Regions from separate parts of the Paraburkholderia sp. Cy-641 genome, predicted to be linked through region 2. Evidence: predicted binding sites of a transcription regulator. Region 2 holds the regulator's gene; the other holds the start of a gene.
The links. The regulator HrcA, encoded in region 2, represses chaperone genes, less so after heat shock. The targets are predictions, from matches to a motif close to TTAGCACTCNNNNNNNNNGAGTGCTAA.

Region 1: the regulator HrcA is predicted to act here: its motif matches at 4,414-4,440, upstream of rpoH (RNA polymerase sigma factor RpoH).

Annotation. Positions count from the first base shown of each region.
Region 1 is NZ_VWWM01000019.1:68,396-76,139, reverse strand. It holds gene cydB (cytochrome d ubiquinol oxidase subunit II) at 6-1,142, opposite strand; gene F3J20_RS12670 (cytochrome ubiquinol oxidase subunit I) at 1,180-2,775, opposite strand; gene cydP (cytochrome oxidase putative small subunit CydP) at 2,765-3,025, opposite strand; gene rpoH (RNA polymerase sigma factor RpoH) at 3,417-4,352, opposite strand; gene F3J20_RS12655 (acyloxyacyl hydrolase) at 4,714-5,277, shown strand; gene F3J20_RS12650 (nuclear transport factor 2 family protein) at 5,320-5,703, shown strand; partial or broken gene F3J20_RS12645 (hypothetical protein) at 6,050-6,523, opposite strand; gene ybiB (DNA-binding protein YbiB) at 6,537-7,514, opposite strand.
Region 2 is NZ_VWWM01000033.1:48,623-56,366, forward strand. It holds gene F3J20_RS19425 (hypothetical protein) at 273-434, shown strand; gene F3J20_RS19430 (RNA-binding S4 domain-containing protein) at 406-813, opposite strand; gene hemH (ferrochelatase) at 822-1,892, opposite strand; gene hrcA (heat-inducible transcriptional repressor HrcA) at 2,120-3,139, opposite strand; gene F3J20_RS19445 (NAD kinase) at 3,419-4,321, shown strand; gene recN (DNA repair protein RecN) at 4,395-6,068, shown strand; gene glnE (bifunctional [glutamate--ammonia ligase]-adenylyl-L-tyrosine phosphorylase/[glutamate--ammonia-ligase] adenylyltransferase) at 6,104-7,744, opposite strand, start outside.

The DNA.
Region 1 (7,744 bases), on a different contig from region 2:
GCCGTTCAATACATCGAATGGCTGTTTTCCTTGATGGCCGCCGCGGTCACCTTGCCACGCATCACGCGATACACCCAGCTCGTGTACAGCAGGATGATCGGCAGGAAAATGATGACGGCGACCAGCATGATTTCGAGCGTCAGGCGGCTCGACGTCGAATCCCATAGCGTCAGGCTGCTGCGGCCGTCGAGCGAGGACGGCATGATGAACGGGAACATCGAGAAGCCTGCCGTCAGGATCACGCCGACGACCATCAGCGCGGTCGACAGAAACGCGCTCGCCTCGAAGCGCGAACGCGCGAGCAGCACCGCCAGAATGCCGCCGACGAGACCCGCCACGGGCGCGGCCACCATCCACGGATACAGCGCGTAGTTGGTGAGCCACAGGCCTGGTGCGCCGATCACGGTCTTCAGCAGCGGATTGGCGACCGCGTCGAGCGGCGGCGCGTCGACGATCTGATAGCCGCCGATCATCGTCGCGACGAACGCGCCCGCCACCATGAACAGCACGACCGCGCACACCGCTGCGAGCCGCAGCGCCTTCGACGCGCGCTCGTGGATCACGCCATCTGATTTCCACTTCACGAACGCCGCGCCGTGCGCGGTCAGCATCGACACGCTGACAAGGCCTGTCAGCAAGGCGAACGGATTGAGCAGGCCGAAGAAACTGCCGTGATAGGTGACGCGCAGGTCGTTGTCGAACGAGAACGGCACGCCTTGCAGCAGATTGCCGAACGCGACGCCGAACACGAGCGCCGGCACGAGGCCGCCGATGAACAGGCCCCAGTCCCACGCGTTGCGCCAGCGCGGGTCGTCGCGCTTGCCGCGATAGTCGAAGCCGACCGGCCGGAAGAACAGCGCGAACAGCACGAGCAGCATCGCGAAGTAGAAGCCGGAGAACGACGCCGCATAAGCGAGCGGCCATGCCGCGAACATCGCGCCGCCCGCGGTGACGAGCCAGACCTGATTGCCTTCCCACGTTGCGCCGACCGTGTTGACGACGATGCGCCGCTCGGCGTCCGTCTTCGCGATGAACGGCAGCAGGATCGCCGCGCCCATATCGAAGCCGTCGGTGAGCGCGAAGCCGATCAGCAGTACGCCTATCAATGCCCACCAGATCAGTTTGAGCGTTGCGTAATCCATGGTGTCGATTCCTCTCGAACGGAGTGGCGGCGGCGCGTCACGCGGCCGTATTCGGCGACAGCGGCTGGGCGGCCGGCTGCGCGATCTCGTGGTGATAGCGGCCCGTGTGCAGCGACGACGGACCAAGCCGCGCGTACTTGAACATCAGCATGATCTCGATGACGAACAGCACCGTGTAGAACAGCACGAAGCCGCCGATGCTCAGATACAGATCGCGCGGCGTCAGGCTCGACGCGGCGAGATTGGTCGGCAGGATGCCGGCGATGCTCCACGGCTGGCGGCCCATTTCGGCGACGATCCAGCCGAGTTCGGCGGCGAGCCACGGCAGCGGAATCGCCCACACGGCCCAGCGCAGGAACCAGCGGCGCTTCTCCAGCAGCAGCGTGCGTTGCGCGCAGAACCAGAACGCGAGCACGAAGGTCGCGAGGAACAGCAGACCGAGGCCGACCATCAGGCGAAACGAGAAGAACAGTGGCAGGACCGGCGGGATCGTGCGCTGCGCCGCCGCGGAGATCTGCTCGGGCGTCGCATCGGTTACGTTCGGCGTGAACTGCTTGAGCAGCAGGCCGTAGCCGAGATCGGCCTTGTGCGCTTCGAAGGCGGCGCGCGCTGCGTCGGTCGCGTCGCCGCCCTTGAGCTTTTGCAGCGCTGCGAAGGCCAGCATGCCGCTTTTGATGCGGCCTTCGTTTTCCGCAATCAGGTCGCGCAGGCCGACCACGGGCTCGTCGAGCGAACGCGTCGCGATGATGCCGAGCGCGTACGGCACGCGGATCGCGTAATCGGTGCGCTGTTCGCGCTGGTTCGGAATCCCGAAGATCGTGAACGGTGCCGGCGCGGGCGCGGTTTCCCATTCGGATTCGATGGCGGCGAGCTTGACCTGCTGGACTTCGCCGGTGCGGTAGCCCGATTCGTCGCCGAGCACGATCACGCACAAGGCCGAGGCGAGGCCGAAGCCGGCGGCGATCGCGAACGAGCGCAGCGCGAACTCGGTGTCGCGGCGCTTGAGCAGATACCACGACGACACGCCGAGCACGAACATCGACGCGGTCACGTAACCGGCCGATACCGTGTGCACGAACTTGACCTGCGCGACCGGGTTGAAGATCACCGCGAAGATGCTGTCGAGCTCCATGCGCATCGTCTGGTAGTTGAACTTCGCGCCGACCGGATTGTTCATCCAGCCATTGGCGATCAGAATCCACAGCGCCGAGAGGTTCGAGCCGAGCGCGACGCAGAACGTGACGATCAGGTGCTGCACCTTCGAGAGCCGGCTCCAGCCGAAGAAGAACAGGCCGACGAAGGTCGATTCGAGGAAGAACGCCATCAGCCCTTCGACGGCGAGCGGCACGCCGAAAATATCGCCGACGTAATGCGAGTAGTACGCCCAGTTGGTGCCGAACTGGAATTCGAGCGTGAGACCGGTGGCGACGCCCATCGCGAAGTTGATGCCGAAGAGCTTGCCCCAGAACTGTGTCATGTCCTTGTAGATCGGCTTGCCGGTCATCACGTAGACGGACTCCATGATGACGAGCAGCCACGCGAGGCCGAGCGTGAGCGGCACGAACAGAAAGTGATAGAGCGCCGTGATGGCGAACTGAAGACGCGATAGTTCTACGACTTCGCTAACGGGCATGTTGATCACCTCGGGACGGATGCGGGACAGGCACCGACAGCAGCGCCTGCGCGACTTGCTCGGGCGGCAGCATCATGTGCTGCGCCTGCGGATGATTGAAAAAGGTGAACTTGAGCGCCATCAGCAGGACGAATTTGATGGCGAGGATGATGGCGATATCGCGTGCCAGTGTCGGGCCGCGCACCCACCGGGTGAACCGGGTGCGCCAGCGTGAGCGGCGTGTGCTGTGGCGATTGAGGGCTAGGGTCATGTTCGGTCGAAGACGACTTCATGCCGGTGAACCCGGCTGGACCAGTCCGCCCGGGCCGTCGGGAGATCTGGCGAATGCATGCCGATTGTAGGAGCCGAACCTCGCGCGCTTGAATTGGGCCGTGCGGCATCGAGTCGCGAAGCTCGCCGCGTCTGAGCAGTATTGCTATCTGACTTGCGATACGTCAAGGAAGCCGTGGCGGCCGGTGAGTGTTCACGATCGTGAATCGGCGGGCATGGGCGCGCCGCGAGAGCGAACGCGTGAGGATGAAAAAAGCCCCGCCGTCTTGCGAGGGCGGGGCTTGAACTAGCAAGTGATTCCCGTGCGAGGCGCCGGCTGCTGTATCAGCCTGTATCGGCTGTATTGGCCGCAGCCGGCGGCGTGGCGGGCTTTACGTGTATTCGGCGAGTGCGCCGCGCATCTTCTTCATCGCGCTCGCTTCGATCTGGCGGATACGCTCGGCCGATACGCCGAATTCGTCGGCCAGTTCGTGCAGCGTCGAGCCGCCCGAGCCGTCGTCCTCGACCTTCAGCCAGCGCGCCTCGATGATGCGGCGGCTGCGCGGATCGAGTGCTTCGAGCGCGCTCGCGATGCCGTCGCTTTGCAGCCGGTCGCGCTGACGCGAAGCCAGCACGGCGGTCGGCTCGCTGTGCGAGTCGGCGAGATACGCGATCGGCGCGTACGACTCTTCGCCGTCTTCAACCTGGCCTTCGAGCGCAATGTCGCCGCCCGACAGACGCGTTTCCATTTCCGCGACTTCTTCGCGCTTCACGTTCAGTTCCTTGGCGAGACCTTCGATCTCGTCCGGCGTGAACGCGCCGAGGCCCTGCTTGTGGCTGCGAAGGTTGAAGAACAGCTTGCGCTGCGCCTTGGTGGTGGCGACCTTCACCATGCGCCAGTTGCGCAGGATGTATTCGTGGATCTCGGCCTTGATCCAGTGCATCGCGTACGACACGAGGCGCACGTTCTGCTCCGGGTCGAAGCGCTTGACGGCCTTCATCAGCCCGATGTTGCCTTCCTGGATCAGGTCGGCGTGCGGCAACCCGTAACCGAGGTAGTTGCGCGCGATCGACACGACGAGGCGTAGGTGCGACAGCACGAGGCGACGCGCCGATTCGAGGTTGTCGTGCTCGCGAAACTCGGTGGCGAACTGGCGTTCTTCCGTCGGCGTCAGCATCGGAATGCGGTTGACGGCCTGGATGTAGGCGTCGATGTTGCCCAGTTGGCCGGGCAGCAGCGAGGAATGCGAGAGCGCCAGTGCACCTGCCGGAGCGGCCTTAGCCGACGACGGGCTCAGAGTACTCGGAAGGGTCATTGCATGGCTCACGTGTGAAACTCCTTTGGAATCAGACAATAGCGTGTTCAGTGATGGACTCCAGCGATGGATGTTAGCACTCTGATCTGTCGAGTGCTAATACTTAGAGGCTGTAGGGGCATCTGAGTTCCCGGAAATCCTATTGAGATTCGTTATCTAATAGCTATTAGACAGCCTATTTCGCTGTCGTTCAGAGAACGTAGAAGTTACCGACCCAATAGCCTTGGTTCTCATAATCGACTGATATTTTCCTATTTATCAGTAAATAATTGCGAATTTAGACAATTATTCATACGATCCGCGCTCTTAAGTTTTTATTTAGAATAAGCAGACGGTTACGCATCGTTTCAATGCTCGTGAGTGCGGGTGCAAGGTGAAGAACAAAAACACTGTTTTGCGTGGGTTTACTCTAAAAGGCACGCTGGCCGCGCTGCTGATGTCGGCGGCGGGTACGGCGCTCGCCGACCCGTTCGGGGTGCAGGTGGCGGCCGGGGTGGGCGACCATCACATCAAGAAGCTCGATCTGGGCATGGTGTGGGATCCGGACTGGACGTGGTGGCAGGTCGGCGACTGGCACTTCGCGTTGATCGGCGAGGCGCACGTCGCGTGGTGGCACACCAACGAAGGCAACGTTCATGGCGACATCGGGGAGGTTGGCGTGACGCCTGTGATCCGCTTCATCAAGATGTCGGGCCCGGTGCGGCCGTTCGTCGAGGTGGGCGCCGGCGTGCGGCTGCTGACGAGTCCCCGCATTTCTTCCGACCTCACGCTTTCCAGCGCGTTTCAGTTCGCCGACATGGCGGGCGTCGGGCTGCAATTCGGCACGCATCAGCAATATGTTGCGGGCTACCGCTTCCAGCATATTTCCAACGGCGGTATCAAAGAGCCGAATCCTGGTATAAATTTCAGCCAGCTATATTTGCAATATAACTTCTGACGACCGTGGCCGCCTTTGGCCTACGGTGTGCAAGGGGCTGCAATGGTGGCAAAGATGATCGAAGCGATTCGCGGGCTCGAGCGGGAGCGCTTTCGTGCGATGGTCGACGGCGACGGGCAGTCGCTCGACACGCTGCTCGCGGACAACGTGAGCTATGTCCACACGAACGGCAAACGCGAGACGAAGCGGCAGTTCATCGACGGGATTACGGGGGGGCGCCGCCGTTATCGGCAGATCGAGGTGCAGTCGCAGGACGTGCTGCCGGCCGGGCGCGAAACGTATGTCGTCACGGGCCGCGCGCTGATCGAGATGGAAGCGAACAACGGCGCGCTGCTGTTTCCGATTGCCTATACGGCGATCCATACGCAGGAAGATGGGCAGTGGCGTTTGATCGCCTGGCAGGCGACGCGCTGCGCGATCGAGTGACGCGTTTTTCGGCGACGTCCGTCTTGTTCGCATGATGTGGCGAGCGGCTTGCAGGTTTTGCGGGCGCGCTGGGTTTGCGTCTGATTCGCGCATGGACTCATGCCGCGGACTCGCGTGGGCTTCGGGTCGGATGCACGTCGGGTCCGGCTCGGCTTGCGGTATGCGCCTCGTGAGCGCGTCGGCGGCCACAGCGAAGCACGGGATACGCGCTCTGCTGCTGCGGATTCACTCCGCTTCTTTCACGACACACTCAGCTTGAGACCCGGCTTCAGGCCGCGACGCATTCGCCGGCCTCGTCGCGCTCGGTCGCGTTGTCGTTGCCATTGCCATTACCGGTAGCGGCGCCGTTCGCGCCGCTCCTTGCCCCGGCGATCCGCATCGTCACGTCGCCCGCATACGGATGCCGTGTCGGCACCGGAATCCGCGTGCAACGCTCCACCACTCGCCGGATCGCCGCGAGATCGGAAAAATCGAGTTCGCTATCGATGCCTTGCGCGTCGAGATTCATCGCGAGCGGCACGAGATCGACATTGCCCGTGCGCTCGCCATTGCCGAACAGGCAGCCTTCGATGCGATCCGCGCCCGCGAGCAGCGCGAGTTCCGCTGCGGCGATCGCGGTGCCGCGGTCGTTGTGCGGATGCACCGACAGCACGATGCTGTCGCGATAGCCGAGATTGCGGTGCATCCACTCGATCTGGTCGGCGAACACGTTCGGCGTGGCCGCCTCGACGCTCGCCGGCAGGTTGACGATCATCTTGTCGGCGAGCGTGGGCCGCCATGTCTGCGCGACGGCGTCGCAGACCTCGCGCGCGATTGCCACGTTTCGGCGAGTTTCAGCGCGCCGTTTTCGCGATCTCGACGATCAGCTCGACCTGTCGCTCGATCGCGCCAGGCACCGGCGCTTCGCCGCGCAGCACTGCGTCGATCCACTCGGCCGTGGTGACGGCGTCGCGCGCTTCGGGCAATTCGACTTCGGGCGCGTCGGGCGACGAACGCTCGTGCGGCAGACGCGTTTCGCAGATGCCGTCGTGCAGCCAGTCGACCTGCACCTGGCGCCGCGTATCCGCGACCGCCTCGCCCTCGGTGCCGCGCGCGAGCAGGGCGCCGCCGAGCGCAGCGTCGGGATGCGAGTTGAACAGCTGCGTGAGACTGTCGCGATATGGCGGATGCGTGTAGTTGACGAGGCGCAGCCCCGCGGGCGCGAACGGCTGCAGGATTTTCACGAGCGTATGCGTCGAATTGCGCACGCCCATGCGCCGGCGCAGCGCGAGCAGATGCGCGAGTTTCGGCGCGAGCACGTCGATCGAGGCAAATGCGAGGCGGCGCTCGGCGAGACCGTCTTCGATCTCGGCGAGTGATTGCGCGTGCGGAATCCGCAGCTCCGCGAAGATTTCGGCGCTCGTCACGCGGCCCGGATCTTCAGTGACGCCGTGCACGAGCACCGGCACACCTTCGCGCGCGAGCAGCAGCGCGAGCAGCGGCACGAGGTTCGGCTGCTTGCGCGCGCCGTTGTAGGATGGGATCGACACGGGCCGATATGCGCCGTGCGGCAATTGCACCGGCTCGAACGACGCATGCGCGGCGGCCAGCATCGCGGCGAGTTCGTCGGCGCTCTCGCCTTTCACGCGATACGCGAGCAGCACCGCGCCGAGTTCGAGTTCGGCCACGCGGCCGTCGAGCATCGCGGCGTAGAGTTCGCGGGTGTCGTCGGCGCTCAGCGCGCGGGCGCCGTTCGGGCCACGGCCGATTTCCTTGATGAAGCGGGCGCAGGGGAAGGGGGCGGCGGTAGCGGTGTCGGTCGGGGCGGTCATCGGGTAAGGGGGCGGGCGGCGTGGCGCGTCGCACTGGAGCGGGTCGCCAGCTGATTCAAAGGATGCTATTCGGTATGAGTATCGCATCTATGGGGCTCGCGCGAGAAAGAACGGGGCGCCGAGCCCGTGCCTCGGCGCTCGCGCCTGGACGCATTGGCCCGTGCCGCGCGTTACACTCGATGCTTCTCGCCGCGTCGGCGGCGCGGATCGTAAGCCAATCGGAAAACGGA
Region 2 (7,744 bases):
CGCGCAACCGCATACAAAACTGCAGATGGGGCCGCAAAGAGCCGTTTCAAGCGGCTCTCGGGGCTCTTTTCGCACCACCGGTGTGCAGGCGAAATGCGCCGTAACAACCGTTAACGTGGCGCAATCAGATAGGGATTGAGTGCGGCCGGCAACTGGCCTATTCTCCACTCATACATCGGAAACGCCACGTTAACCCTAATCTAACGTAGACCTTACCGACGTCTGACAGTTGTACCTATTCAGCCCGTTTCAATCTTCCCAAGGGGAGTACCGTGAAACTGACCTTTGCAATCGGGGTGGTCGCACTGGTACTGATCGCGGGTACCACGACCATCTGTATGTCCGGTGCGGTCAACGACCACACCACCGAATACGGCGGCGTGCACGCCACGATGGAACAGTTCTTCAATCCTCACCTGAAAATCTGTCGATAGAGCGCCGGTCGCGCTTGGTCGGCCGCCCGTGCAACGCGGCGGCCGGCTCGCGATAGATCCTGCGCCGCTCCTGCTCGACCTGCCGCTTCAGCCTGCTTTCTTCGGTCTCTACATAAAGCGTCTGCGCGACGCTCGCCGGGCCGCGCACGTCGCACACGCCCAGCACTTCCACCTGCCACACGACCCGTTCGATCTCGATCTCGACGAAGTCGCCGACGCGCACGTCCTTCGCCGGCTTCACCGCCGCTCCGCCGATGCGTACCCGCCCCTTCTCGACGGCGTCCGCGGCCAGCGAACGCGTCTTGAAAAAACGCGCCGCCCACAGCCATTTGTCGATGCGCAGCTTCGCGCCCGGTTCGGTTGAAATGCGGTAATTCATCGGCGTCTTCACGCTCCCGTGGTGTGCGGCACCGGCACCGCCTGCACCGGCCAGCCCTGCAGATTCTGCGCGACGATCTCGCCGAGCGCGGCGATCCACGGCGGCGATACGTTCAGACACGCGATCCGGTGAAACTCCTTGCCGCCCGCATGCAGAAACTCGTCGCGCACTTCCATGCCGATTTCCTCGATCGTTTCGAGGCAGTCGGCGGTAAAGCCCGGACAGAACACGTCGGCGCGCCGCACGCCCGCCGCGCCGAGTTCCTTCAGCGTGGGCGCCGTGTAGGGCTGCAGCCACTCGGCCTTGCCGAAGCGCGACTGGAACGTGATGCGGCATTCGACCGGCGTGAGTCCGAGCGCCTGCATCAGCAGCGCGCCGGTTTGCTGGCATTGCTCGTGGTAGGGGTCGCCGAGATCGAGCGTGCGCTTGGGCACGCCATGAAAACTGAACACGAGCTTGTCGCCGGCCGCGAAGTCGGGACGGCCATGCTGATGCCAGTACTGATGCACCTGCGCGGCGAGCGCCGCGATATACGCCGGATGATCGGCGTACTGACGCACCGTGCGGATTTCCGGCTGGTTGCGCATGCGCTTGAGCGCGGAGAAGGCATCGTCGAAAGCGGTGGCCGTGGTCGACGCCGAGTATTGCGGGTACATCGGCATCAGCAGCACGCGCTCGGCGCCCGCGAGCTTCAACTGGTTCAGCATCGCCGGAATGCCAGGCGTGCCGTAGCGCATCGCGTAGTCGACGAGCACCGTGTAGTCGTTCACCTGCAGCAGATGGCGCAAGCCTTCCACCTGCTTTTCCGTATGCACGCGCAGCGGGGAGCCCTCGGGCATCCAGACCGCCGCGTACTTCTTCGCGGAACTGCGGCCGCGAAACGGCAAAATCAGCAGACGCAGAATGAACTGCCAGAGCAACGCCGGAATTTCGACCACGCGCGGATCGGACAGAAACTGCGCGAGATAACGGCGCACCGCGCGCGGCGTCGGCGCGTCGGGCGTGCCGAGGTTGATGAGCAACACGGCGACGCGATGCGACGAAGCGTTCTGGGAGGGCCGCTCGAGGTCGAAGCGCATAGGCAGCGGAAGTCGCCGCATGACGCGGCAAATCGATTCAATGGGGATTCATTATAGCGGCGCGGGTCGGGCGAGGCGTCGCCAGGCGTCCCTGGCCGTTCGGCCGATTGGCAGGCCGCGCGCCATGACGCATCATGGCCGGCACGGGCTGCGCTGACGGCAGCGCGGCAAACCGGAGGAACGGCTGCCGGATGATTGCCGGGCTGATTACTGCTGATTACTGCTGACTACTGCTGGCTCAGCGTCAGCGAGAGCAGGCGCGCGGTGATGTCGACGATCGGAATCACGCGGTTGTAGGCCATGCGGGTCGGGCCGATCACGCCAAGCGTGCCGACGATCTTGCCGTTCACCTCGTACGGCGCGGTGACCACGCTCATTTCCTCGATCGGCACGAGATTCGATTCGCCGCCGATGAAAATCTGCACGCCCGCCGCGTGACTCGACACGTCGAGCAACTGAAGGAGGCTGGTTTTCTGGTCGAACACGTCGAACAGCTTGCGCAGGCGCGCCATGTCCGACGAAAGATCGGCGACTTCGAGCAGATTGCGCTCGCCCGAGATCAGCACGGTCTCGCCGGTGTCGGATTCGTCGGTGCTGGCGGTGACGGCCGCGTGCATCAGCGAGGTCATGTCGCCGCGCAGTTCGTCGATTTCCTCGCGCAGGCGGCGGCGCACTTCGTCGAACGAAAGGCCGGCGAAATGCGCGTTGATGTAGTTGGAGGCCTCGACCAGTTGCGACGGCGAGAAGTCGCGCTGGGTCGCGAGCATGCGGTTCTGCACGTCGCCTTCGGGCGTCACGATGATGAGCAGGATGCGCTTGTCGGACAGGCGCATGAACTCGATCTGCTTGAATACGTGGCTGCGGCGCGGCGTGAGCACGACGCCGGCGAACTGCGAGAGGCTCGACAGCACGCTCGCCGCCGCGGCGACGATCTTCTGCGGCTCGCCCACCTGCAGCGTGGTCTTGACCGTGCGCATCACGGCCTCTTCGTCCGCGGCGGATTCGACCGTCAGCATCGTATCGACGAAAAGCCGGTAGCCGCGCGGCGTCGGAATGCGCCCCGCCGACGTGTGCGGACTGATCACGAGCCCCAGTTCCTCGAGGTCCGACATCACGTTGCGGATCGTGGCCGGGCTCAGTTCGAGGCCCGAATAACGTGACAGCGTGCGCGAGCCGACCGGCTGACCTTCGGCGATGTAGCGCTCAATCAGCGTTTTGAGGAGGGTTTGTGCGCGAGGATCTAGCATGACGAAAAATTTTAGCTCAAGGGCCCGGCTACCGCGAGCACGCACGGCGCCCGCTCCGCGCGAACGCTCCACCGCCGGCCGGCGCGCCGCGCGGCGGCGCTTTCACGCACGGCCGGGCTCCTGGCCGCGCGCCACACCGCACTTTAGCCGGCGCACATGTCATCAGGGCTTCACTATTCTAACGATAATCGCGAGATACGCCGACGGCCCGCGAGCACCGGCTCGCCACCGGGTCTGTCTGCGGTTCTTTTCAGGCCCCACCTATGGTGTAATGCCGGCATGCAAGTGACCAGCCAGTTCAAGACCGTCGCGCTCGTCGGGCGCAGCAACACGCCAGGCATCGGCGAGCCGCTCGTCGCGCTCGCTTCGTGCATCGCGAAGCTCGGCCTCGAAGTCGTGTTCGAAGCCAGCACCGCCGCCGAAATCGGCGTGACCGACTACCCGGCGCTGCGGCCCGCCGAGATCGGCGCGCGCGCCGACGTCGCCGTGGTGCTCGGCGGCGACGGCACGATGCTCGGCATCGGCCGCCAGCTCGCCCCGTACCGCACGCCGCTGATCGGCATCAATCACGGGCGGCTTGGCTTCATCACCGACATTCCGATCTCCGACATGCGGGAAACCATCCCGCAAATGCTCTCGGGCAATTTCGAGCGCGAGGAGCGCGTGCTGCTCGAGGCGCGCATCATGCGCGAGGGCAACCCGATCTACCATGCGCTCGCCTTCAACGACGTGGTGGTGAACCGCAGCGGCGTCTCGGGCATGGCGGAGCTGCGCGTGTCGGTGGACGGGCGCTTCATGTACAACCAGCGCTCGGACGGCCTGATCGTCGCGACGCCGACCGGCTCGACCGCCTACGCGCTGTCCTCGCAGGGGCCGATCCTGCATCCGCAACTGCAGGGTTTCGTGCTCGTGCCGATCGCGCCGCATGCGCTGTCGAACCGGCCGATCGTGCTGCCGGACGACTCGAAGGTGAGCATCCAGATCGTTTCCGGCCGCGAAGTGAACGTCAATTTCGACATGCAGTCGTTCACCTCGCTCGCGCTCGGCGACACGATCGAGGTGCGCCGCTCGCGCCATACGGTGCCGATGCTGCATCCGGTCGGCTACAGCTATTACGCGACGCTGCGCAAGAAGCTGCACTGGCACGAGTACCCGTCGCACGAAGAAGACTCCAAATCCTGAGCGGCGCTGCCCTATTCGAGCGCGCCCGCCGCCGTGGTTGACACCTGAACCCCAAGCTCACCAGACGACTTCCATGCTTCGCCATCTCTCGATACGCGACTTCGTGATCGTCGCCGCGCTCGACCTCGAATTCGACGGCGGCTTTACCGTTTTCTCGGGCGAAACCGGCGCCGGCAAGTCGATCCTGATCGATGCGCTCGCGCTCGCGCTCGGCGCGCGCGCCGATGCGAACGTCGTGCGCACGGGCGAGAGCCGCGCCGACATCACCGCCGAATTCGAGACGCACGCGCAGGTCGACGCATGGCTCGACGCGCAGGCGCTCGGCGCGGCCGAGGCCGACGACGGCCAGCATGGCAGCACGGTAATGCTGCGGCGCGTGGTCGACGCAAACGGCCGTTCGCGAGCGTTCATCAACGGCACGGCGGCGACGCTTGCGCAACTGCGCGAAGTCGGCGAAATGCTCGTCGACATTCACGGCCAGCACGCGCACCAGTTGCTGATGCGTCCGGACGCGCAACGCGAGCTGTTCGACACGCACGCGGGTCTTTCGGACATCTCGGCCACGGTCACACGCGCATGGCGCACATGGCGCGAGAAGGTCCAGGCGGTCGAGCATGCGCAGACGCGCGACCGCGAACTGCAACTGGAGCGCGAACGGCTCGCCTGGCAGCTCGCCGAGCTCGACAAGCTCGCGCCGCAGCCCGGCGAATGGGAAGAGATCAACACCGAGCATAAGCGGCTGTCGCATTCCGCGAATCTGATCGACGGCGTGCAGGGCGCGCTCGGCGCGCTGTCCGAATCGGACGAGGCGATGATCGCGCACCTCGGCTCGATCGTCTCGAAAATGCGCGACCTCGCGGAGATCGACCCGGCGCTCAACGACGTGCTGGCTGCGCTCGAACCGGCGGAAATCCAGTTGCAGGAAGCGGCGTATTCGCTAAGCCATTACGCGCAGCGGCTCGAACTCGATCCCGACCGGCTCGCGCAGGTCGACAAGCGTCTCGACGCGCTGCATTCGGCCGCGCGCAAATTCCGCCTGCAACCGGAAACGCTCCCCGAAGAACACACGGCACGGCGCACGCAACTGGCCGCGCTCGACGCCGCCGCCGACCTCGACGGCCTGCGCGCCGCGCAAGCCCAGGCGAAAGAAGCCTTCCTCGCCGAGGCGAAAAAACTCTCGAAAGCGCGCGCGAAAGCGGGCAAGGCGCTCGGCGGAGCGGTCACGACCGGCATGCAGGAACTGTCGATGAAGGGCGGCAGCTTCGAGGTCGCGCTCGTGCCGCTGCCCGAAGGCGGCGCGCATGGGCTCGAGCAGATCGAGTTCCGCGTGGCCGGGCACGCCGGCGTGCCGCTGCGGCCGCTCGCGAAGGTCGCCTCGGGCGGCGAACTCGCGCGTATCAGCCTTGCGCTCGCGGTCATCGCAAGCGCGGCGAGCCCGACACCGACGCTGATCTTCGACGAAGTGGACACCGGCATCGGCGGCGGGGTCGCCGAAGTGGTCGGCCGGCTGCTGCATCAGCTCGGTCACGCGCGCCAGGTGCTGTGCGTCACCCACTTGCCGCAGGTCGCCGCGCGCGGCGATCACCACTTCCAGGTGGCGAAGACCGGCAACGGCAAGGGCGGCACGATCAGCAGCGTGACCTCGCTCGACAAGGCGAGCCGCATCGAGGAAGTCGCGCGCATGCTAGGCGGTCTCGAAATCACCGCGACCACGCGCAAGCACGCGAAGGAAATGCTGGCGGCGTAAGTCGGACGTGAGGGGGCCGACATGGCCGCGCGCCCTCACCCCAATACCCTCTTCCACAACGCCAGCACCGCCGCCCGCTCGGTATTCACGCGCACCGGATCGACCCGCGCCTTCTCCATTCCGTCGAGCCGCAGCGTGTGCTGCAGCTTGCGATAGGTGCGATACGCGGCGCCGACCGTCTCCGCTTCGGCCTCGCTCATGAGCCCGAAGCGCGACACTTCGCGCAGCAACGCGATGTTGCCGGTGTTGCGGATCAGCTCGGGATCGCTCGCCGCATGCAGCAGCACCCAGTACTGCACCGTGAATTCGATATCGACCATGCCGCCGCGATCGTGCTTGAGGTCGAACAGTTCCGGCGTATGGTTCGGATGCCCGGCCGCGACACGCTCGCGCATCTCGACGATCTCCTTCGCGAGCGGCGCCGCCTCGCGCGGCGTCGTCAGCACCTGTTCGCGGATCGCCTCGAACTTCGCGCCGATTTCGGCGTCGCCCGCGCAGTAGCGCGCGCGCGTGAGCGCCTGGTGCTCCCAGACCCATGCGGTGTTGGCGGCGTCGCCCTCGCGCAGCTGGTAGCGGCGAAACGCGTCGAGATCGGTGACAAGCAGACCCGACTCGCCATTCGGCCGCAGCCGCAGGTCGATGTCGAACAGCGTGCCGGCGCCGGTCGCGGTCGTGAGCCACGTAATCAGACGGCGCGTATAGGTCGCGTAGACGTCGGCGGCGGCATCGTCGGGATCGTCGTAGAGGAAGATCAGGTCGAGGTCGGACGCGTAGCCGAGTTCCTTGCCGCCGAGCTTGCCGTACGCGATCACCGCGAAGCGCGGCTCGTCGCGATGCCGTTTCGCCAGTTGCTTCCAGACCGCTTCGAGCGTCACGTCGAGCACCGCGTCGGCCAGCTCGGAGAGGCGGTCGCTCACGTGCTCGACCGAGAGCTTGCCGGCCAGATCGATCAGCAGAATGCGGAACACCTCGGCATGGTGCGCGTGGCGCAGCAGGTCCATCTGCTGCTCCACGCCGTCGGCGGCCGCGAGCCGCAGGCGCAAGCCGCGCTTGAACTCGGCCCAGTCGAACGGGCTGTTGATCGCCTCGCCGTCGAGCAGTTCGTCGAGCAGTTGCGGATGGCGGATCAGATAGCCCGCCGCCCAGCGCGAGCCGCCGAGCACTGACAGCACCTGGTGCAGCGCCTGCGGATATTCGGTCAGCAGCGCGAGATAGGCGCCGCGCCGGCTCACCGCTTCGAGCAGATCGAAAAAGCGCGCGACAGTATTGCCGCGCCGCTCGGGCGGTTCGAGCGTGCGCGCGGCTTCGAGCGCGCGCTGCGCGACGATGTCGAAGCGCTGCCGGCTGCGCTCGTTCAGGCCCATGTAGCGCGACGAGCGCCACACCCCTTGCAGCCGCGCGAGCAGATCGCCGGGCTCGGCCACGCCCAGCTCGATCAGGCGCGCGCGCAGCGCGTCGTCGGCGCTGTCGTCGGCGAGCGCGCTGCTCCAGACCCACGCGGCCGCGCCATCTTCGGGGGCCGCGCAGCCGTCGCGGCCGCTCACCTTGTCGGCGAAAATCTGGTCGAACTGCTGCTCGACGAATTCGCGATGCGCGTCGAGCTTTGCCATCAACGCCGCGTAATCGTCGCAGCCCATCGCGCGGGCCAGTGCCGCGCGGTCTTCGGGATCGACCGG